3 regions of the Alteromonas sp. B31-7 genome follow, and region 1 is predicted to be linked to each of the others. Evidence: predicted binding sites of a transcription regulator. Region 1 holds the regulator's gene; each other region holds the start of a gene.
The links. Region 1 encodes MetJ, which represses methionine synthesis genes. Its sites were predicted from a motif close to TAGACGTCTAGACGTCTA; they were not measured.

Region 1 (7,300 bases):
GCATCATAAATATGTGTTTCGTCATAAAACAAGGTAAATGGTATAACGCGTGCCCCATGACTAGCAAAGGGTTTCATGTATAAAACGTTTAAATCTATTTTGTCCCGTTGCCGCGTACACCCAACATATGACAAATGGCGTAGCTTAATTCACTTCTGTTAAGGGTGTAAAAATGGAAGTGTTTCACGCCTTCTTTGGCTAATACCTTAACCTGATCCATGGCGATGTTTGCGCCAATTAGGTTACGTGTGGCTTGGTCATCATCATCAAGACCATCGAACATTTTGTGTAAAAAGCCTGGCACGTGAACATTGGTAAAGCCCGCAAATTTCACCAAAGTTTGATAGTTGGTTACGGGTAGGATGCCCGGCACGAGGTCTAAATCTATTCCGGCTGCAGCGGCGCGATCTCTGAAGCGTAAAAATACACTGGTATCGAAGAAAAACTGCGTAATGGCTTCGCTGGCACCGGCTTCTGCTTTGCGCTTGAGGTTGAGTAAGTCAAACTGGGCGTTAGGGGCTTCAGGGTGTTTTTCAGGATAAGCAGCCACGGAAATATCAAAGTCGGCCACGTCTTTAAGCAAGGCCACTAAATCAGAAGCGTACATTTCAGTTTTTTGAACACCAGGAGGAAGATCGCCACGTAACGCCACAATTCGGCGAATACCGGAATCCCAATAGTCTTTTGCAATTTGCTTAAGTTCATCGCGACTGGCATCCACACACGTGAGATGAGGTACGGCGGCAACGCCAGTTTGTTGTTGAATGCGCTTTACTACGTCGTGGGTACGATCACGTTCACCGCTGTTCGCACCGTAAGTTACCGACATATAACTTGGTTTTAGTGGCGCCAAGCGTTCTACTGACTTCCACAAGGTTTGCTCCATCTTTTCAGATTTTGGCGGAAAAAACTCGAATGACACATCAATATCGCGCAGTTCCGAAAGGGACTGATTTAGTGCATCCACACCTTGTGCGTAAGAAACCATGACTTATTACTCTCTGATAGACGTTTAGACGTCTAAACTAATGAATATATGTCTAGACGTCAAGAGGTTTACACTGCTCAATTGACCTTTTCGTGAACTTGTTTAGAATTTCGGTTCATAACATAAAATAAAAGTGGACTGAGTTAGTATAATGGCAGAGTGGAACGGTAACTATATTCACCCCTACGCAGAGCATGGCAAAAAAAGTGAACAAGTAAAGAAAGTCACTGTGTCTATTCCAATTAATGTGCTTAAAGCGCTAACGGATGAACGCACACGTCGCCAAATTAATAACCTTCGACATGCGACTAATTCAGAATTGTTGTGTGAAGCTTTTCTACACGCATTTACAGGTCAGCCATTGCCCAATGATGACGACTTGAAAAAAGACAACCCGAATCGTATTCCGGCAGAGGCGCGCCGTATTATGGAAGAAATGGGGATAGACCCCAGTGTAGAAAATGAAAAAGAATCTTAGCCGTTAATAAGCCTAGTAGAGGGCCCCATCTAACCGTATGGGTTAGATGGGTTGGGATTAGTGATTAACTCGACAGCATGTTAGTCCGTAGAGGTACCCGGTATTCTGGCCACACCAGAATCAATCGCCGCTTGGGCGACAGCGCCGGCGATACGTTCACATAAGCGTGGATCCATAGGTTTAGGAATAATGTACTCTTTTCCGAACGCCAAACTTTCACTATTGCTGGCTTTAAGCACTTCTTCAGGAACCGGCTCTTTTGTAATACTGCGCAACGCTTCTACCGCAGCAACTTTCATTTCGTCGTTTATCGCGCTCGCACGTACATCTAATGCACCGCGAAAAATAAAGGGAAAACACAACACGTTATTCACTTGATTAGGGTAATCAGAGCGTCCCGTTGCCATAATAAGATCTTGCCTAACTTCATGGGCGAGTTCTGGCTTAATTTCAGGGTCAGGGTTAGAGCACGCAAACACCACGGGGTTTTCCGCCATCAGTGCCAATGCTTCTGGTGGAAGTACGTCAGGGCCGGATACCCCAACAAAGATATCTGCGCCTGCCATTACGTCTTCTAACGTGCGTTTATCCGTATTGTTGGCAAACAGCTTTTTGTGTTCGGTTAAATCTTCCCGGCGAGTATGAATAACACCTTTGCGATCGAGCATATAAATGCGCTCACGCTGCGCCCCACATTTAATCAGTAATTCCATACAAGCAACGGCTGCAGCCCCTGCACCCATACAGACTATTTTGGCACTTTCGATATTTTTGCCCTGAATTTCCAGCGCATTTAACATTCCCGCAGCCGTTACAATAGCCGTGCCGTGCTGGTCGTCGTGAAACACCGGAATTTTACAGCGCTTTATCAATTCTTGCTCAATCTCAAAGCACTCAGGTGCTTTAATGTCTTCTAAATTAATGCCACCAAAGGTATCTGCAATATTGGCCACCGTGTTGATGAACTCTTCAGTGGTGCGGTGTTTTACTTCAATGTCGATAGCATCTAAGCCTGCAAAGCGTTTGAACAGGAGCGCCTTACCTTCCATCACGGGTTTTGACGCCAGAGGGCCTAAGTTGCCCAATCCTAAAATGGCAGTACCGTTACTGATGACCGCCACCATATTGCCTTTAGCTGTGTATTTATAAGCGTTGTCGGGGTCTTCGGCAATTTCTCTCACCGGCTCGGCTACGCCAGGGCTGTAGGCAAGAGCTAAGTCATCTACGCCATCCGCCGGCTTCGAAAGCTCGACACGAATTTTTCCTGGTGTAGGCTTTGCGTGATAATCGAGTGCGCGTTGTCTAAAATCTGACATGAGTAAACGTATCCTTAGATGTAGGGTTATTGCAACGTGTTTACCAGATAGCGATAAAGGGGGTTATTTTTATCTTTGTCATTGCCCAGTTTTTGCTATGGTTTATATTTGTTAGAAACAAAAAAAATTGCCTAAATGAGAACCAGATAGCATGCAAATTTGCTGACGTATTCTCACGCGGCAACTGTATCACACGCCATTAAGTGGTACATATCTGATCAGCTTTTTACATAACTCAATGTAGGGGAGGACGACGCCTAAGACCAGTCACCTTGTCGAATAGTAGTTATTCACATTATTTATGATGTTTTTGTAAGTTATACGTTTTTTCTATTTTTCTGTAAAACAGTATTTATGTGCTGGCGGTGTTAAGGAGAAAGTGATGTCTGAAGAACGATTGGTAGAACAGTTAACCGATGTGTGTGAATGGGCAAAGCAAAAGCAGGAAGGGTTTGTGTGGTTAACCCATATAGGGCATTGGCGTCGACCTGAGATTGTTGCGGTGTTTGAAACCGAGGCACATAAAGCAAGGGCACTTTCCAATGGTTGGTACAGCGCATTTGTAGAAGCTGCGGAATTCGCCTGCGAAGCCGTAAAAGGGGAAGCCAAAAGTTTTCGATTTGAAAGTGAACAAGCGTGCAATGAACGAAGTGGCGGCAATTGGGCAAAGCATTTACAAAAAGGGAGTATGCATTAATCGCACGTCTTTTTTAAATAGTATATTTAATGTATAAAAAAAGCGCCATAAAGGCGCTTTTTTGCGAAAAGGGTATCAGGCTTACTTTTTGCCCAATGCACCAAAACGCTTCTTAAAGCGATCAACACGACCACCTGTGTCAACGTTACGCTGCTTACCAGTGTAGAAAGGGTGGCAAGAAGAACAAACGTCTAGGTTGATGTCTTTACCAAGTGTAGAACGGATGTTCATCACGTTACCACAAGAGCAAGACGCTTTAATTTCAGTGTATTCTGGGTGGATACCTTGTTTCATGGGATTACCTCACGTAAAAGGCCGTATCGCTATACAACCCGAAGTTGCACACCATACGTAACTTAATATTCAAATGACCGACCGCATAAGTGCAGGCAGCCGTAAAAAGAGCGGCGCATATTAAAGGAAGAGGGCTGCGCAATCAAGCTATTTTTGTTTATTCAGTAGGCAATTAGCCTATGGATAGCAACAGAAGCTAACATGCGACATGACAAGCTAGTACGTTTGACATTCTCCAGAAATACCAGATCATACACAGGGTTACTTCTCTGTATTCACATTAGTAAGGCTTAATCTTCATGGTATTTATTCAGGTCGCGGTACCTGTGCCCATTCGCCAATTGTTCACCTATCAACACGCGGTTGCATTGCCTAGTGGTGTTCGAGTGGCTGTTCCCTTTGGGCCGCGGTCGTTAATTGGCGTAGTGGTAGCACAGCAAAACGAGGCCGACGTAGAGAATATTAACAAAATTAAGCCCATCGAGAAGGTCATAGACGACACGCCGGTGATTGATGGTGTACTGATGAAAATGGCGCAGTGGCTTTGGCAATATTATCATCATGCCCCGGGCGAAGTGCTGCATGCCATGCTGCCCGTGTTGCTGCGCAAAGGCGAATCGGCGCAGCCATCCAAACAGGCTTACCTCTTTGCAACAGAAGACGGGTACATGTGTGAACAGGCGAAGTTGCAGCGGGCACCAAAACAACTTGCCTGTTTAGACGCGCTGAAAAAATCACCCATGATAGCCACAGAAGCGAGAAAAGCGTTTTCGCCCACTGGGGTAAAAGCCCTAATCGAAAAAGGGTTGGTGGAAATGAAAGAGGTAATGCCTTCGTTTACACCCTTTGATTATGTGTCTCATTTAAAGGTAAGTGCGACACCGGTACCTGACAAGGAACAAGCGGTAGCTATTGCTGCACTAAACCAACAACACCATCGTTTTGTGATCAGCTTACTGGAAGGTGTCACAGGCAGTGGCAAAACCGAAGTGTATTTACAGGCTATTGCGCCCTTATTGGCCGCAAAGCAGCAAGTGCTTATTTTGGTGCCCGAAATTGGGCTGACACCACAAACGGTGGCGCGTTTTGAAAAACGTTTTTCCATTGCCGTGGGGGTACTTCATTCTCAACTCACAGATTCGGCAAGGTTGTTAGTTTGGCAGCGGGCGAAAGCCGGTGAGCTAGGTATTATTATTGGCACCCGCTCAGCTATTTTTACACCGTTTAAAGCCTTGGGCATGATTATTGTCGACGAAGAGCATGATGAGTCTTTTAAACAGCAAGATGGATTACGGTATCACGCTCGAGATTTAGCCGCCGTCAGGGCGAAAGAAGAAAACATTCCCTTACTGCTGGGAAGTGCCACACCTGCACTGGAAACCCTCAATAATGCCCTTTCTGGCCGTTATACTCACCTGCAACTCACCCAACGCGCGGGTGGCGCTCAACGTACGCAACAACATTTACTCGATGCCCGAGACCAACCTGTGCATTATGGCATTACCGAAGGCATGCTGACACTGATGCGCCAACACGTTAATGCAGGAAACCAAATTCTGGTTTTTGTTAATCGTCGAGGTTATGCGCCTGCCATGTTATGCCATCACTGCGGGGAAACCGTTACCTGTAAGCGTTGTGATAAACCCTATACGGTGCATAAATCGCAAAATCGATTGCAATGTCACCACTGTGCAGCAACCAGAGCCATTCCACGTCATTGTGAAGCGTGTCACAGTACTGAATTAGTCACAGCAGGCACCGGCACAGAGCAAGTAGAAAAGGGCCTTGAAACGCTTTTCCCCGACGCCAAACAAGTGCGAATAGACAGCGATACCATAAGGGGGAAAGACAAATTACACACCACCCTGGATGCTATTAATAATCGTGAATACCAGTTACTCGTTGGCACTCAAATTTTATCGAAAGGCCACCATTTTCCTCACGTGACACTGGTGGTGGTTCTCGATTGTGACGGGGCCTTGTTCAGTGCTGATTTTAGAGCCGCAGAAAAGTTAGCGCAATTGGTTACCCAGTTAGCGGGGCGAGCGGGAAGAGCCAGTAAACCCGGAGAAATGTGGTTACAAACCCACAACCCTCATCATCCGTTGTTGCAAGATTTGGTCAACAATGGCTATGCCCACTTTGCTCGCCATGCATTAATGGAAAGAAAGGCAGCAGGTTTGCCGCCTTATATTAGTCAAATTGTCATTCGTGCGGAAGCCACAGACAGCGCGTTAGTCTTTCGTTTTTTACAGCAATGTAAGCACATTCTCATGCCGTCAGGGTCTACCAGCCCCAGTGTGGCGGGCCCATTTCCTTGTTTAATGGAAAAGCGACAAGGGCGTTACCGGTTTATGTTAGTGTGTAGTAATGAAAAGCGCGGCCCGCTTCATCATGGCTTACGGGTGGCACTGCCTTATATGCAGGCACTACCTGATGCGGCTAAAGTGCGTTGGTCGGTGGATATTGATCCTACCGATTTCAGTTAGCACCCAAGTGGTGTTTGCGATAAACTTCGTGTGCAAAGGTACACACGTAACCCTTAGCCTGGCCGTGTTGCGTGCATCACCCTTTTACGATAACGATAAAACCATAAGAAGTAGGAAATCTGCCACCCATGGCTCAACGCGATTATGTCTCTCGTGGCCGACCGCCACAAAAGAAGAAACCCAACAATAAAAATAACCAGCGCAAGCAGGTTAAACAATCTAAACAAGGTGCTGTCGCCTCGTTTCCTATCGTACGCCTCGTTATTGTGGTGGTGCTGCTTATAGGGTTTGGCGTGTTCTTATGGTCAATTAAAGACAACGCTAGCACTGAAGTTGATACAGAAATAGCGCGTCCCGTTGCGCCAACCGAAGAAGCCTTACCTGAACTGCCAGAAGAAGAATGGGAATATATTCGTACTTTGCCAGGGTATGAAGTTGAAGTTGACGTGGAAGCACAAGAAAAATCGGACAGACGCTATTTAATGCAATGCGCGTCATTTAGAACACGAGCACAGGCGGAAGAAATGAAAGCGAAAATTGCGTTTCAAGGGCTTGAAGCACTCATTCGACACAGTAGTGGTAGTAACGGTGATTGGTTCCGCGTTATCTTGGGGCCATACGAGTCAAAACGCGACGCTGAAAAAGCCAAACACAGCTTACGCAAAGTCAATATTGCGACCTGTCAAATCTGGTACTGGAATTTATAACCCTTCTTACTGCCAAGGCTTGTGACCGCATTCGGCCACAAGCCTGGGTTTAATCCTCGTGTCTTTCCCCCTTGAAATTACCCAGCCATCCCCCACTTATGAATTATTGGATTTATATGTGTTAGCCAATTTGAATCTTTTCTAGGCTGGCGCACCCAGAGAAACGGGGAATAAACGTGACAACGATTGTATCTGTACGACGTGGAAATCAAGTAGTGATGGCTGGTGATGGCCAGGTGTCACTGGGTAATACAGTGATGAAAGGTAACGCCCGAAAAGTGCGTCGCTTATACCACGATAAAATATTAGCGGGCTTTGCGGGTGGTACAGC
Region 2 (7,300 bases), 1.4 Mb from region 1:
TTGCTAGATACCCGGAAGTCGGTGGTTATTCGCCAAGGGTATTTAGCGACCGAACGGGATAAACACATTCGAATTCGTGATGAAGGTGGCCATTACACTATGACTGTGAAACAGGGCATGGGGCTTAAACGTCGAGACACACGAATAGAATTAAACGCAGCGCAATTTAATGACCTCTGGCCATTAACTCAAAATATGAGGGTGGAGAAGAAGCGTTATCGAATAGATTTTTTTGGCGATCAATTGGTCGTTGATATTTTTGTTGGCAACCTTGCCCCGCTAAAGCTGGTTGAGGTTGAATTTGACAGTGAAATCAGTAGCCGACAATTCTTGCCGCCAGATTTTGCTGACTTAGAGGTGACCCATCGAAAGGAATTTCAAAACGTGGCTTTGGCGAGATATGGGCTGCCCGACATGGTCATTTCCAGCGGGCAGCAAGTCATTGCGTAAATCTATATTCGGACTTATACAGACGCGCGTAGCGCGTCTGCTTTATCTGTAGCTTCCCATGGGAATTCATCGCGACCAAAGTGGCCGTATGCCGCTGTGGGGCGATAAATAGGGCGCTCTAAATCTAGCATTTGAATAAGGCCGTAAGGGCGCAGGTCAAAGTGTTCACGTACAAGGGCAACTAGTGTTTTCTCATCAACCACACCTGTGCCGAAGGTATCGATACTGATAGACGTTGGCTCTGCCACACCAATGGCATAAGACACTTGAATTTCACAGCGCTTAGCCAAACCTGCTGCAACAATGTTCTTCGCTACGTAACGGCCTGCGTAGGCTGCACTGCGGTCAACTTTTGAGGGATCTTTACCTGAGAATGCACCACCACCATGACGGGCCATACCGCCGTAGGTATCTACAATGATTTTACGACCGGTTAAACCACAATCGCCCATGGGGCCGCCAATAACGAAGCGGCCAGTGGGGTTGATGTGGAAGCGGGTGCTGGCGTCAATCCACTCGCTTGGTAGTACAGGCTTGATGATTTCTTCCATTACCGCTTCGCGAACCGTTTCCGTGCTCACAGAATCACAATGCTGGGTTGAAAGTACAACGGCATCAATGCCTACTGGCTTGTGGTTCTCATATTTAAAGGTAATTTGGCTTTTCGCGTCGGGACGCAGCCAGTCAAGTTTTCCTGATTTACGCACTTCAGCTTGCTTTTGCACAAGACGGTGAGAGTACGTAATCGGCGCTGGCATTAATACGTCAGTTTCGTCACTGGCGTATCCGAACATTAAACCCTGATCACCGGCGCCCTGTTCTTCGAGGCTTGCGCGATCAACACCTTGGTTAATGTCAGGTGACTGTTTGCCAATAGCATTCAGTACCGCACATGAGTCGGCATCAAAGCCCATGTCAGAGTGCGTGTAGCCAATTTCTTTTACTGTTTTACGGGTTAGCTCTTCAATGTCTACCCACGCTGAGGTAGTGACTTCACCACCGACTAAAACCATACCGGTTTTTACATACGTTTCGCAGGCCACCCGAGCGCGAGGATCTTGCTCTAGAATTGCGTCAAGAACGGCATCTGAAATCTGATCAGCAATTTTGTCCGGATGTCCTTCAGACACTGACTCGGATGTGAATAAATGCGTGGCCATAAATGCTCCGTAAGCGTTAAATTATCAAAATAGTCGTATATTGTACTAAAACAAGTTATAAATACCAGTCTTTACTTCTAGACGTCTAAAAGTCTTTCGTCACGTATAGTTGACATTACCCGATCATTTATAGGGTTATACAGGGCCTGAACCGAACGACAATACAAGACGCGAAGTTTAAGGAAGAAATAAAGATGGTTATTTTTATTGTTTATCGAATACGTATAGGTCACGCTATAGACCATTTTTTACTATGACTTTCGTTATTGGCAATGAAAACCCATTGAACTGTAAGGTGGCATAGGTAAGAATAACGCCACATTCAAGCGTATAAAGAAGTTGAGCAAAAGCCTTACCTCCACGCTCACTTGAATACGAAAGATACAAATAAAATCAGGAGACAACATGCCCTCTCGTCGTGAACTCGCCAATGCTATCCGTGCATTAAGCATGGATGCTGTTCAACAAGCTAAATCTGGTCACCCGGGCGCCCCAATGGGGATGGCCGATATTGCACAGGTATTGTGGGGAGATTTCCTAGCACACAACCCTGCCAACCCCTCATGGGCAAACCGCGATCGCTTCGTGCTTTCTAACGGCCACGGCTCTATGTTGTTGTACTCATTGCTTCACCTTTCTGGCTATGAATTGCCTATTGAAGAGTTGAAGAATTTCCGTCAACTTCACTCTAAAACGCCAGGTCACCCAGAATACGGTTATGCGCCTGGTGTAGAAACCACCACAGGGCCGTTAGGTCAGGGCATTAGCAATGCAGTGGGAATGGCGCTAGCTGAAAAAGTGCTAGCTGCACAGTTTAACCGTGACGGTCACGACATTGTTGATCATCATACTTACGCCTTTTTAGGTGACGGTTGCTTGATGGAAGGTATCTCACACGAAACCTGTTCACTAGCAGGCACGCTAGGTTTGGGCAAACTGATTGCGTTTTGGGATGACAATGGCATTTCCATCGACGGTGAAGTAGAAGGTTGGTTTACCGACGATACGCCTGCGCGCTTCAAGAGCTACGGCTGGGAAGTGATTGAAGGTGTTGATGGTCACGATGCTGAGCAAGTGAAAGCAGCTATTGAAAAAGGCCAAGCAAATACCGCTCAACCGACCCTTATTTGCTGTAGAACTACCATTGGTTTTGGTTCGCCAAATAAAGAAGGTACAGAGTCTTGCCACGGTGCACCATTGGGCGACGATGAAATTGTTGCTACGCGTGAAAAACTGGGCTGGAGTCATGGCACCTTTGAAATTCCTGACGACATTTATGCTGGCTGGGATGGTAAAGCGAAGGGCGCTAAAGCCGAAAGCGCGTGGAATGAGGCTTTCGCAGCCTATGAAGCGGCTTACCCAGAGCTTGCTGCTGAGTTTAAGCGCCGGGTAAATGGTGAGCTACCGGCTGATTTCAGCGAAAAAGCTGATGCCATTATTGCCGAGCTTCAAGCTAATCCACAAAACATTGCATCACGTAAAGCGTCGCAAAACGCGCTAAATGCTTTCGGCCCACTGCTTCCTGAGCTTCTAGGTGGTTCTGCCGACCTAGCAGGTTCAAACTTGACCATTTGGGATGGCAGCAAAGGGGTTGAAGCAAACGACGCATCAGGTAACTACATTTACTACGGTGTGCGTGAGTTTGGTATGTCTGCCATGATGAACGGTATTACCCTTCACGGTGGCTTTAAAGCTTATGGCGCAACCTTCCTTATGTTTATGGAATATGCGCGTAACGCGGTACGCATGGCAGCGCTTATGAAGCAGCCAGCTATTTTTGTCTACACCCACGACTCAATTGGATTGGGTGAAGATGGCCCTACTCACCAGCCGGTAGAGCAAGTGGTTGCACTACGTGCAACGCCAAACCTAGACAACTGGCGTCCATGTGACCAAGTAGAGTCTGCGGTATCGTGGAAGTCGGCTATCGAACGCACTGATGGCCCAACCACGCTGATTTTTACTCGCCAAGGTTTGGCGCAGCAAGACAGAACGCCTGAACAGGTAGCCGATATTGCAAAAGGCGGTTACGTACTGAAAGATTGCGACGGTACGCCAGAGTTAATTCTGATTGGTACAGGCTCAGAAGTACAGTTGGCAGTGGAAGCCGCAGATAAGCTGACTGAACAAGGTAAAGCAGTTCGCGTTGTGTCTATGCCATCTACTGATGTATTTGATCGTCAGTCAGCGGAATACCGCGAAAGCGTATTGCCATCAAGTGTGGTTAAGCGCGTTGCAGTTGAAGCCTTATCTAAAGACAGCTGGTACAAATACGTTGGCTTTAATGGCGCGATTGTCGGTATGGACACCTTCGGTGAATCTGCGCCTGCTGGCGAGTTGTTTAAGCACTTCAACATTACTACTGACGCGGTAGTAGAGGCGGCACTGTCTCTATAAGAGGTAAATAAATAAGCCTATGGTAAATATTGCCATAAATGGGTTTGGTCGTATTGGTCGCAACGTGTTGCGTGCACTTTATGAAAGTGGACGCAATAACGAGTTTAACGTTGTGGCCATCAACGACATTGCTAAGCCCGAAGGCATCGCACATTTGCTTAAATACGATACCGCCCACGGGCGGTTCCGTTTTGATGTGGCCTTAGAAAATAATACCCTCAAGGTGGCGGGGAGCCCTACCCAGCTGTTAGCCGAACCTGACATTAATCACCTGCCGTGGCAAGCCTTAGGCGTGGATATTGTGCTAGAGTGCACCGGTAAATTCGATGATAGAACCTCAGGCCTGGCGCATATCAATGCTGGGGCAGGCAAGGTGCTTTTTTCTTCACCAGGTACCACAGATTTAGACAATACCGTTATTTTTGGTACCAATGAAGATACGTTAACCAGTGAACAAAAGTTGGTCTCTAACGGATCCTGTACCACGAATTGTATTGTGCCTGTCATCCAAGCGCTTGATGCGGCTTTTGGCGTAGAAAGTGGAACAATTACGACTATTCACGCGTCTATGCACGACCAACAAGTGATTGATGCTTACCATGAAGATTTGCGCAGAACCCGCGCAGCAAGCCAGTCAATTATTCCCGTTGATACGCGCTTAGCGGCAGGTATAGAGCGTATTCTGCCTAAGTTTGCAGGGAAGTTTGAAGCAATCGCTGTGCGTGTGCCCACGATAAACGTCACTGCTATGGACTTAAGTGTCAGCCTTAATGCTAAAGTCACTATTGAGCAGGTAAATCAGGCGCTTCGTAGTGCAAAGGAGGGGCGATTACAGGGAATTTTGGATTACACCGAAGAGCCTTTGGTGTCGGTAGATTTTAATCATGACCCACACTCGTGTATTGTAGATGGCACACAAACGCGAGTAAGCCATAAGCAGCTGGTTAAAACCCTGGTATGGTGTGACAACGAATGGGGTTTTGCTAACCGAATGCTCGACACCGCCAAAGCGATGTTCGACGCAAAATAATGCATCAATGCTGCCAGGGTTGGTAGCACAACCCGCGCAGCTTTCATAAGTTAATATGCCCTTGTTAATCATGTTGTTGATTCACAGGGGCGGTAAATTTAAATTAACATAGGAAAGACAATGGCAATTCCAAGTATGAGCGATATGGCCCTTAACGGTCAGCGTGTTCTAATCAGACAAGATTTAAACGTGCCGGTAAAAGACGGCAAAGTGACTTCTGATGCGCGTATTAAAGCATCTATTCCCACGATTAAAGCGGCCTTAGAAGCCGGCGCAGCGGTAATGGTGATGTCTCATCTTGGCCGCCCCACTGAAGGGGAGCCTGCCGATGAGTTTTCACTACAACCTGTTGTCGATTACCTTAACGACGCGCTCGATGTTCCCGTCAAGCTTGTCAAAGACTACCTTGATGGCGTGGAACTTGCCGACGGTGAATTGGTTATTTTGGAAAATGTTCGTTTTAACCAAGGCGAAAAGAAAGACGACGAAACCCTAGCGAAGCAATACGCAGCCCTGTGCGACATCTTTGTGATGGATGCATTTGGTACTGCACACCGTGCACAAGCCTCTACTCATGGCGTCGCTAAGTTTGCTCCTAAAGCGTGTGCAGGCCCTCTACTTGCGGCTGAACTTGACGCGCTTGGCAAGGCTTTAGATAACCCTAAGCGCCCTATGGTAGCCATTGTGGGTGGCTCTAAAGTTTCTACAAAACTTACGGTATTAAAAACGTTGGCCGAAAAAGTTGACCAGTTAATTGTTGGTGGCGGTATTGCCAATACCTTTATTGCAGCACAGGGTCACAATGTTGGTAAATCTCTTGTGGAAATGGATTTAACCGAACAAGCCACTCAGCTTATGAACGAAGCACAGGCTAACGGCGGTAACATTCCAGTACCTACTGATGTTGTGGTAGGGCAAGCGTTTGATGAAAATACACAAGCCACCCTGAAAGCGGTATCTGATGTCGCTGATGATGATATGATTTTTGATATCGGCCCTGATTCCTCAAAAGCTCTAGAGTCTATTATTAAAAATGCCGGCACCATTGTATGGAATGGGCCAGTAGGTGTCTTTGAGTTTGAACAGTTCAGTGCGGGAACGAAAGCGCTTTCTCAAGCAATTGCCGAAAGTGATGCGTTCTCAATTGCAGGAGGTGGTGATACACTAGCTGCAGTCGATAAATATGAAATCGCTGACAAGATATCTTATATCTCAACAGGTGGTGGTGCATTCCTTGAGTTTTTAGAAGGAAAAACACTACCTGCAGTAGCCATGTTAGAAGAAAAAAATAAATAATACTAACAGGTTACAAGAATCGGAAACGATTTTGCCGGTGCTACAGTGACGTACACCGGCTTATAACTATAAACCCTACAGCTGTCCACAGGACAGGAATATAAAAAGGAGTGTTGCAATGGCATCACAAGCTCAGCAAGCTATGCTGGATAAACTCAATACGCAAACCGGTTTTATTGCAGCCCTAGATCAAAGTGGCGGCAGTACACCTAAAGCATTGCGTCTTTATGGCATTGAAGAGTCTGAATACAGTTCAGACGAAGAAATGTTCAACCTCGTTCATGAAATGCGTACCCGCATTATTACCAGCACCCCTTTTAGCGGTGAGCGCGTATTAGGCGCAATCCTGTTTGAAAACACACTTGATAGAGAAATTGAAGGCATGTCTACTGCGCATTTCTTGTGGCAGAAAAAGCGTGTTATCCCTTTCTTAAAAGTGGACAAAGGGCTAGAGGCTGAAAGCAACGGTGTGCAGGTAATGAAGCCTATTGTCGGCCTAGATGCTCTGCTAGCGAAAGCGGTTGCGCAAGACGTATTTGGTACAAAAATGCGTAGCGTGGTAAAACTCGCTAACCATCAAGGTATCAAAGATGTGGTTGCTCAGCAGTTTGAAGTGGGTAAGGAAATTCTCGCCGCAGGGTTAGTGCCTATTATTGAACCTGAGGTTGACATTAACAGCCCTCAAAAAGCAGAAGCAGAAGCATTACTGAAACTTGAAATCCTCACTCAGCTAAATTTACTGAATGAAGGCCAAGAAGTTATGCTGAAACTGACTTTGCCTACGGAAGCGAATTTCTACAAAGAGCTTGTCGATCATCCGCGGGTACTGAAAGTGGTCGCACTTTCTGGTGGATATAGCCGCGATGATGCGAATGCGAAATTGGCTGAAAACCAAGGTATTATTGCTAGTTTCTCAAGAGCACTTACCGAAGGTGTTTCGGCTAAGCAAAGCCAAGAAGAATTTGAA
Region 3 (7,300 bases), 560 kb from region 1:
CCGACGCAGCCAGGTCAAACTCTCCTGCATGCAACGCATGAACAAATACCCCTAGCTGTCGGCCAAAGGTTAACGCGGTGCTCATTTCTATCTGCTTAGGCAAAATATCCCGCGCTGCGGCTGTTGAAACGCTAATACCAGAATAACAAATTGCATAATACCACGTTGGATTAAGGGGCAAAGACAGCGTTACAGGCTCTTGGGCACCCGTCATTAAGGTCATGCCACCTTGATAACAAGGTGCAACATTGTCGTAGTGAATACTGCCGCTAATTTGTCCTTCCAGCTCCCCCATCATGTGCAGAAGCGTGTCTTCATCGAAAGGGCAATCAAAATAACCATTTAGTGCGGCAAAAGCGGCCACTATAGAACTTGCACTCGAGCCCAAGCCACTGCCGATAGGCAAGTTTTTATGTAAGGTTAGCGCCACCGGTGTGGTCGCTTTACCGTGTTTTTCCATCGCTTGGCAAAAGAAGTGGTAACACTTAGTCACAATGTTATTGTCTGCCCCTGCGGGTAGCTTGTGAGCAAATGTGCCAACGGTGGTTAACGAAAATGACTCGGCAGCGGTAATATCCACCACGTCGCCTAATTGGCTGCCATCCACAGGCGCAAGTGCTGCGCCTAATACGTCAAACCCTAAACTGACATTGCCGATAGATGCGGGTGCATATGCACGTAATGCTTTCATTTCATATGCCTCTTTACTAATGCGCCATTTGCTTCCACGGCATGGTGCGTAAAATATCTGCAAACACGCCTGCCGCTGTCACTGTGCCACCCGCTCCATAACCGCGAATGACGTAAGGAATAGGGTTATAGTAATCACTGTTTATCGCCAACGCGTTTTCACCGTCTTTGACTTGTGAAAGTGGGTTACTCGCAGGCACAGCTTGAATGGTCACTTTGCATTTATCGCCTTCAATGCTGCCAATGTAACGCAGTACTTTGCCTTCTGCTTTTGCGCTTTCTACTCGTTCTTTGAAACCGTCGTCTAAGGCTGGAAGCTGCTGCATAAACTCATCAATAGAGCAGTCTTCAGCGAACCCCTCCGGTAACACCGATTCAATTTCAATATCGGAAAGCTCAAGAGATAGGTCTGCTTCTCGCGCCATGATAAGTAGCTTACGGGCAACATCCATGCCGCTCAGATCGTCTCTTGGGTCAGGCTCTGTAAAGCCATTTTCTTTGGCTGTAGCCGTGGCTTCAGACAACGTCATGCCTTCGTCTAGCTTGCCAAATACGTAAGAAAGGCTACCAGAAAGGATCCCTTCAAAACGGTGCAACACATCACCTGCACTAAACAGCTTTTGTAGGTTATCGATTACCGGTAGTCCAGCCCCTACAGTGGTTTCATAAAGGTACTGGCGATTAGTCGATAAGGCCGTATTTCTCAGCTTACGGTAATACGCCATAGAGCTGGTGTTCGCCTTTTTGTTCGGCGTGACCACATGAAAACCGTTTTCCATCATAGCCACGTACTGCTCGGCGATGGCTTCATGGCTTGTACAATCAACGATAACGGGGTTAATCAAACTGTTGTCATTGGCAAACTGTTGCAGACGTTCAATAGAGAGGCCCTCGCTCGCGGCAGCAAGTGCAGGCTGCCAATCTTGTGAGAGGTCTATGCCTTGGCTGTTAAGCAGCAATTTACGGCTGTTGGCAATACCGTACACCCGCAACTGAATATTACGCTTTAATAACGCAGGTTGCTGTTTAGAAATTTGGCTTAATAGCTCGGTACCTACATTGCCACACCCTACGAGAAACACGTCAATGGTATGGCGGTCGGAGAAAAAATTCTGATGAATCACCTTCACCGCTTTTTTCGCACGCTTACTTTCAATCACGGTTGAAATTGAACGCTCTGATGACCCCTGCGCGATAGCCACGTTGTTAACCCGCGCTTGAGCAAGGGAGTTAAAAAATTTAGCAGCAAGTCCTTTGGTTTGACGCATACCATCACCCACAAGGGTAACAATCGCGAGATCTTGTCGTATTTCAATGGGATCAAGCAATTGGTTCTGAAGTTCCAACGCAAAGGCATCTTCCAGTAACTGGAGCGCTTTTGGCGCGTCTTTACTTTGAATACAGAAACTGATGGAATACTCAGATGACGACTGGGTAATTAAGCTGATAGAAATATTGGCATTTGACATCACTTCAAATACACGGCTTGCCATTCCCACCATACCTTTAAGACCTGGGCCTGCTACATTGAACATGGTGACATCATCAAGTTGTGAAATGCCTTTAACCGATGTCCACTTTTCACTTTTCTCATTACTGATAAGCGTACCGGGTGCAGCCGGGTTCAATGTATTGCGGATCAAACAAGGAATATGATGTTGCGCAATGGGGCCAATGGTTTTTGGATGCAGCACTTTCGCACCAAAATAAGATAGCTCCATGGCTTCTTGATAGGTTAGCTTGTCAAGCAGTACTGCGCCTTCTACTTGATTAGGATCGGCGTTATAAACACCGTCAACATCTGTCCAAATCTCACAACAGCTGGCGTCTATACAGGCGGCTAATATTGCAGCTGAGTAGTCTGAGCCGTTTCTGCCTAACGTGACTTTCTCGCCGTCTTCATTGGCCGCGACGAAACCGGGCATAATGAGCAGCTCACTACCATCGTTAGGCACATCAGTAAATCTGGCCTTGCTGAGAGAAACATCGGCGATGCTGTCTAGATAATCGCCCTCAGCCAAAATATAAGATACAGGGTCAATAATGCGATTTTTAATATCCTTGGCAGACAATATTGCACTAAATAACGTGACAGAAATGTACTCACCAATACTTAATATGCCTGCCGACACATTATCGGGTGCAACACCTAACAGCTTAATACCCTCAAGGTGTTGCTTTAACACCCCTAAATGGGTGTCGATAAAGTCGATAACGTTTGCATATTCAAACCCCGTAAGCGTTTCGTTCAAGGCGCTTGCAATACCGGTAACGGTGCTGGTGAGCTTTTCAAAAAGGGGTTGGAAATCCTCACCTGCGGCTGCTTGCTCACACAAAAGCGATAGTGCATTCGTTACCCCTTTAGGGGCAGAGAGTACAACCGCAGCACCGTCGGTTTGGTGGGTGGCCGTGCTAATGTCCGTCACGCGCAAATAGCGCGGTGCGTCGGCAAGTGAAGAACCCCCAAACTTTAAGACTTTCATGTGCTGCTCCTATTATTTACGCCAAAGCTCTCTTTCTTAAACTAGGTTGGCGTGAGTAAAAAAAAGCCCGCTCTCTGTAAGGGCGGGCTTTCGTTGTCTTTTGCTTACTTGCACTAGCCAGCGACCGCCCTATTTAAGGTGGTAATCATAATGCTGGTGGTGCCCATAAGAAGAATCTTTTTCATAACGACAATTTGCCGTATAGACGTCTATCTGTCAACCGCAGTTTTCACCATACTGTATTGCACAAAGTGAAATATTTCCTGAAACTCGTTTCGAATTAAGCGATATTAGCTGACTTATCCGTCTTCGAGGTGTTGCCCCAAGTAATCCACCAGCACGCGAACTTTAGGTGCCATATGACGATTAGAAGGAAAAAGTGCCCATACGGCCTCTTTTTCGTCTCTATGATCTGCCAGCACTTCGATGAGCTTGCGTTTTTCAAGATCGTTGCGCACGTAAAAGCCAGGCAGTTGCACCAATCCCAACCCTTCTAAGGCGGCGTGACGAAGGGCGTTACCACTATTATATTTAATTCTCCCTTGGATTTTATGCACACGAGACTCCCCTTTCCAATGAAATCGCCAATAGGAGTGGGAGCCCACCAAACATGCATGGGCTTTTAAATCGTCCAACACTTTAGGTTCACCGTGTTTACGAAGGTAGTCTTCACTGGCGCATACAAACAGCTGGCGTGTGGCTAATTTTTTCGCCACTAAGGAAGAATCTTCGAGGCGGCCAATTCGAATCGCCAAATCCAGCCCTTGCTCAATAATGTCCACGGTGTCGTTAGAAAATTTACACTCAATTGAAATATCCGTGTATTGCTTCAAAAAGCGATTAAGCAGGGGCGCAACGAATGCTTCTCCGAACGCCACTGGCACCGTCATTTTAATCAAACCACTGGGCACGCGTTGTAACTCCGTCACCATTAGCTCAGCGTCCTGGAGCGCAGCAAGTGCAGGAGCACATTGGGCGTAATACACTCTCCCCGCTTCAGTGAGCGACACATTGCGAGTAGAACGATTAAAAAGCTTTACGCCTAATTGCTTTTCTAAACTCGCGACTTTTCTGCTGACTTGCGCCACAGACGTGTCGAGTTTAATCGCCGCAGAAGTAAAACTGTTTAAATCAGCCACCGTGGTGAATTCTATTATTCCTTCCCAAACCATGCTGAATCTCTTTTTTATGCTCATCGTCTTTGCTTTTGACACTGCTGAATAGGCTAACTTAAGCGGCGACGATATTAAGGTTAAGGGTCATACCCGTATACTAGCCTATTATTTCAAATATGTAATAATGAATTACCTGTATTGTATTTATCAAATAGACCTCTACTTCTATACTTAAGCCCTAAGATTTATCTCCCCCTTCCCTCATTGGGAAGGCAACGATACAAGACGAATGTAGGAGTACGTAATGTCACTAGCACTCAAAGATGGTCAAACACATATTAAATCGAAAGCCGCAGTCGCATGGGGTCCAGGCGAACCATTAAAAATGGAAGAGCTGGATGTAGAGCTGCCTAAGAAAGGTGAAGTATTAGTTAGAATCATTGCCACTGGTGTGTGTCATACCGATGCATTCACTTTATCTGGCGAAGATCCTGAAGGGGTATTTCCTGCTGTACTCGGCCACGAAGGTGGCGGCATTGTAGAAATGGTTGGCGAAGGGGTTACTTCGGTTGAAGTCGGCGACCACGTCATTCCGTTATACACTGCGGAATGTGGGGAATGTAAGTTTTGTACGTCGGGCAAAACCAATTTATGCCAAGCAGTACGTGAAACGCAAGGCAAAGGCCTCATGCCAGATGGCACCAGCCGCTTCTCAAAAGACGGTGAACCCATCTATCACTACATGGGCTGCTCTACGTTTTCCGAGTACACCGTATTGCCTGAGATTTCGTTGGCAAAAGTGAACAAATCTGCCCCACTTGAAGAAGTATGCTTGCTAGGTTGTGGTGTCACTACCGGTATGGGCGCAGTGCTAAACACAGCGAAAGTGCAAGAAGGTGACACGGTGGCTATTTTCGGCCTTGGCGGCATCGGCTTGTCAGCCATCATAGGTGCAAGAATGGCGGGCGCGTCGCGAATCATTGGTATTGATATTAATGAAAGCAAGTTTGAACTGGCCTCTCAATTAGGTGCGACAGATTTAGTTAACCCCAAAAACTATGACAAGCCTATTCAAGAAGTGATTGTTGAAATGACAGAGGGCGGTGTTGACTACTCTTTTGAGTGTATTGGCAACGTTAACGTTATGCGTTCTGCACTAGAGTGCTGCCACAAAGGATGGGGCGAATCTGTCATCATTGGCGTCGCTGGCGCTGGGCAAGAGATTTCTACCCGTCCATTTCAACTTGTCACCGGTCGTGTATGGCGTGGCTCTGCTTTTGGCGGAGTAAAAGGACGCTCTGAACTACCTGGCATTGTTGAACGTTATCTAGACGGTGAGTTCGGATTACAAGAGTTCATCACACATACCATGGGCTTAGCTGAAATCAATGATGCCTTTGATTTAATGCACAAAGGTGAAAGCATTCGTTCAGTGGTACATATGAATAAATAGCCTTCACTTGGTCTTTCTAAAAGGGAGCATACTTTAACGGTACGCTCCCTTTTTCGTATAAAACACGCCCTTCACCACAGACTTTTAATTGAAACGCAGAGGCTTTTTGAAAACGGAATGGCTGAGTATCAATTTCATGGCTTTTCATTTAAGCTTAAATTTCGAGCAAACAGAAGAAAGCTGCATCATGAAGAACGTCACAAGCCGTGTTGTCAATTTAACGCCCCTCCTTATCCTTTTTTTATGCAGTTTAGCCTTAACAAAAGCGAGTTCCGCTGCTTCGTACGTTAATGTTTTCGTAAACTTGCCTGCTTACTCGGCGCAAGACACAAGCAGCCCAGCCATGGATAATACACCCACCACACTAGATTCACTCACTAACTTCCAAACAAACTCGAATACAATGCTAAGTTCGGGTCTACCATCACCTGCTCATTTACTGTTATTAAAGCAGGAAGGCGTGGTGCGTGTTATCGACCTTATTCCTGGAAACAGAAGTGAAGAAATCAGCATCGTTAATGAACTGGGGATGCAGTATCACAATATCCCCGTCGCCTGGACAAACCCACAAGTGAGTGACTTTTTAAACTACTCCGCGTATATGTCACTGCATCGCCCTGAGGAAGGTAAAGTACTCACCCACTGCAAGCTCAATTGGCGAGGTGCCGTCTTCACTTATTTGTATCGCATCACTGTATTATCGGAAGATGAAAAAACAGCGAAACAAGACCTACTTGCCATTTGGCAACCCAATTCAACATGGTTTGCTTTTATGAATAAGGTTATCGAGCATCATAACGCGGCCAATCAAACACGCATTGTCACCACGGTAGAACCCAATTTAGACGCCCAGAACCAATAGCCGCTCCTTTTTCATGGTCCATGATTAAACTCTTGCCATGTTCCTTGTTGACACATACGAATTTTCATATATGATTTAACACATATGAAATACTAGATATGTAACTTGTTCGTCAAAATACAGGTGCATAATCGTCTTTTGCATGTCGATAGGTGTAGCCATGAATACTGAAACCAACTGCAGTGCCCTTTCTCCGCTTTCATTTTTTAAATGTTTGTCAGAGGACACACGGTTAAAAACGCTACTTTTGCTTAGTGAGCACACGTCACTGTGTGTGTGCGATCTCACCACAGCACTGGACATAAGCCAGCCAAAAATATCGCGCCACCTCGCCGATCTCAGAAAATGTGGCCTTGTCCTCGACGAAAGGAAAGGCAAGTGGGTTTACTACCGTTTACACCCAGACCTTCCTGGCTGGGCGTCTGACGTAATCCACAATACGGCTAAACACAATGTTGAGTTCGTTGCTCAGGCACGAGCGAATTTGAAAACCGGAAACTGTTAAGCATTTACTTATCATCCATCGCTAATTCTAGGAGCGTACTTTTCGTGAAAATTTTATACATCTGTACTCACAACCGCTGTCGTAGCATTCTTTGTGAAGCCATTACCAACGGCAGTGATAGTCACAAGGGCAGTAGCAAGCTAGAGGCCAAGAGCGCTGGTAGTTCTCCTGTAGGTGAGGTACACCCTTTAT

Region 2: the regulator MetJ is predicted to act here: its motif matches at 1,681-1,698, upstream of metK (methionine adenosyltransferase).
Region 3: the regulator MetJ is predicted to act here: its motif matches at 3,368-3,385, upstream of thrA (bifunctional aspartate kinase/homoserine dehydrogenase I).

Annotation. Positions count from the first base shown of each region.
Region 1 covers NZ_CP065233.1:516,028-523,327, forward strand. Annotated here, with positions in the region: gene metF (methylenetetrahydrofolate reductase) at 95-988, opposite strand; gene metJ (met regulon transcriptional regulator MetJ) at 1,140-1,466, shown strand; gene IUA53_RS02255 (malic enzyme-like NAD(P)-binding protein) at 1,547-2,782, opposite strand; gene IUA53_RS02260 (hypothetical protein) at 3,165-3,479, shown strand; gene rpmE (50S ribosomal protein L31) at 3,561-3,773, opposite strand; gene priA (primosomal protein N') at 4,073-6,262, shown strand; gene IUA53_RS02275 (SPOR domain-containing protein) at 6,391-6,969, shown strand; gene hslV (ATP-dependent protease subunit HslV) at 7,146-7,300, shown strand, end outside.
Region 2 covers NZ_CP065233.1:3,697,486-3,704,785, reverse strand. Annotated here, with positions in the region: gene IUA53_RS16150 (CYTH domain-containing protein) at 1-450, shown strand, start outside; gene metK (methionine adenosyltransferase) at 465-1,610, opposite strand; gene tkt (transketolase) at 2,016-4,007, shown strand; gene epd (erythrose-4-phosphate dehydrogenase) at 4,027-5,037, shown strand; gene IUA53_RS16130 (phosphoglycerate kinase) at 5,158-6,333, shown strand; gene IUA53_RS16125 (fructose bisphosphate aldolase) at 6,452-7,300, shown strand, end outside.
Region 3 covers NZ_CP065233.1:1,076,266-1,083,565, reverse strand. Annotated here, with positions in the region: gene thrB (homoserine kinase) at 1-691, opposite strand, end outside; gene thrA (bifunctional aspartate kinase/homoserine dehydrogenase I) at 708-3,173, opposite strand; gene IUA53_RS04545 (LysR family transcriptional regulator) at 3,473-4,345, opposite strand; gene IUA53_RS04540 (S-(hydroxymethyl)glutathione dehydrogenase/class III alcohol dehydrogenase) at 4,593-5,741, shown strand; gene IUA53_RS04535 (protein tyrosine phosphatase family protein) at 5,929-6,603, shown strand; gene IUA53_RS04530 (metalloregulator ArsR/SmtB family transcription factor) at 6,764-7,108, shown strand; gene IUA53_RS04525 (arsenate reductase ArsC) at 7,153-7,300, shown strand, end outside.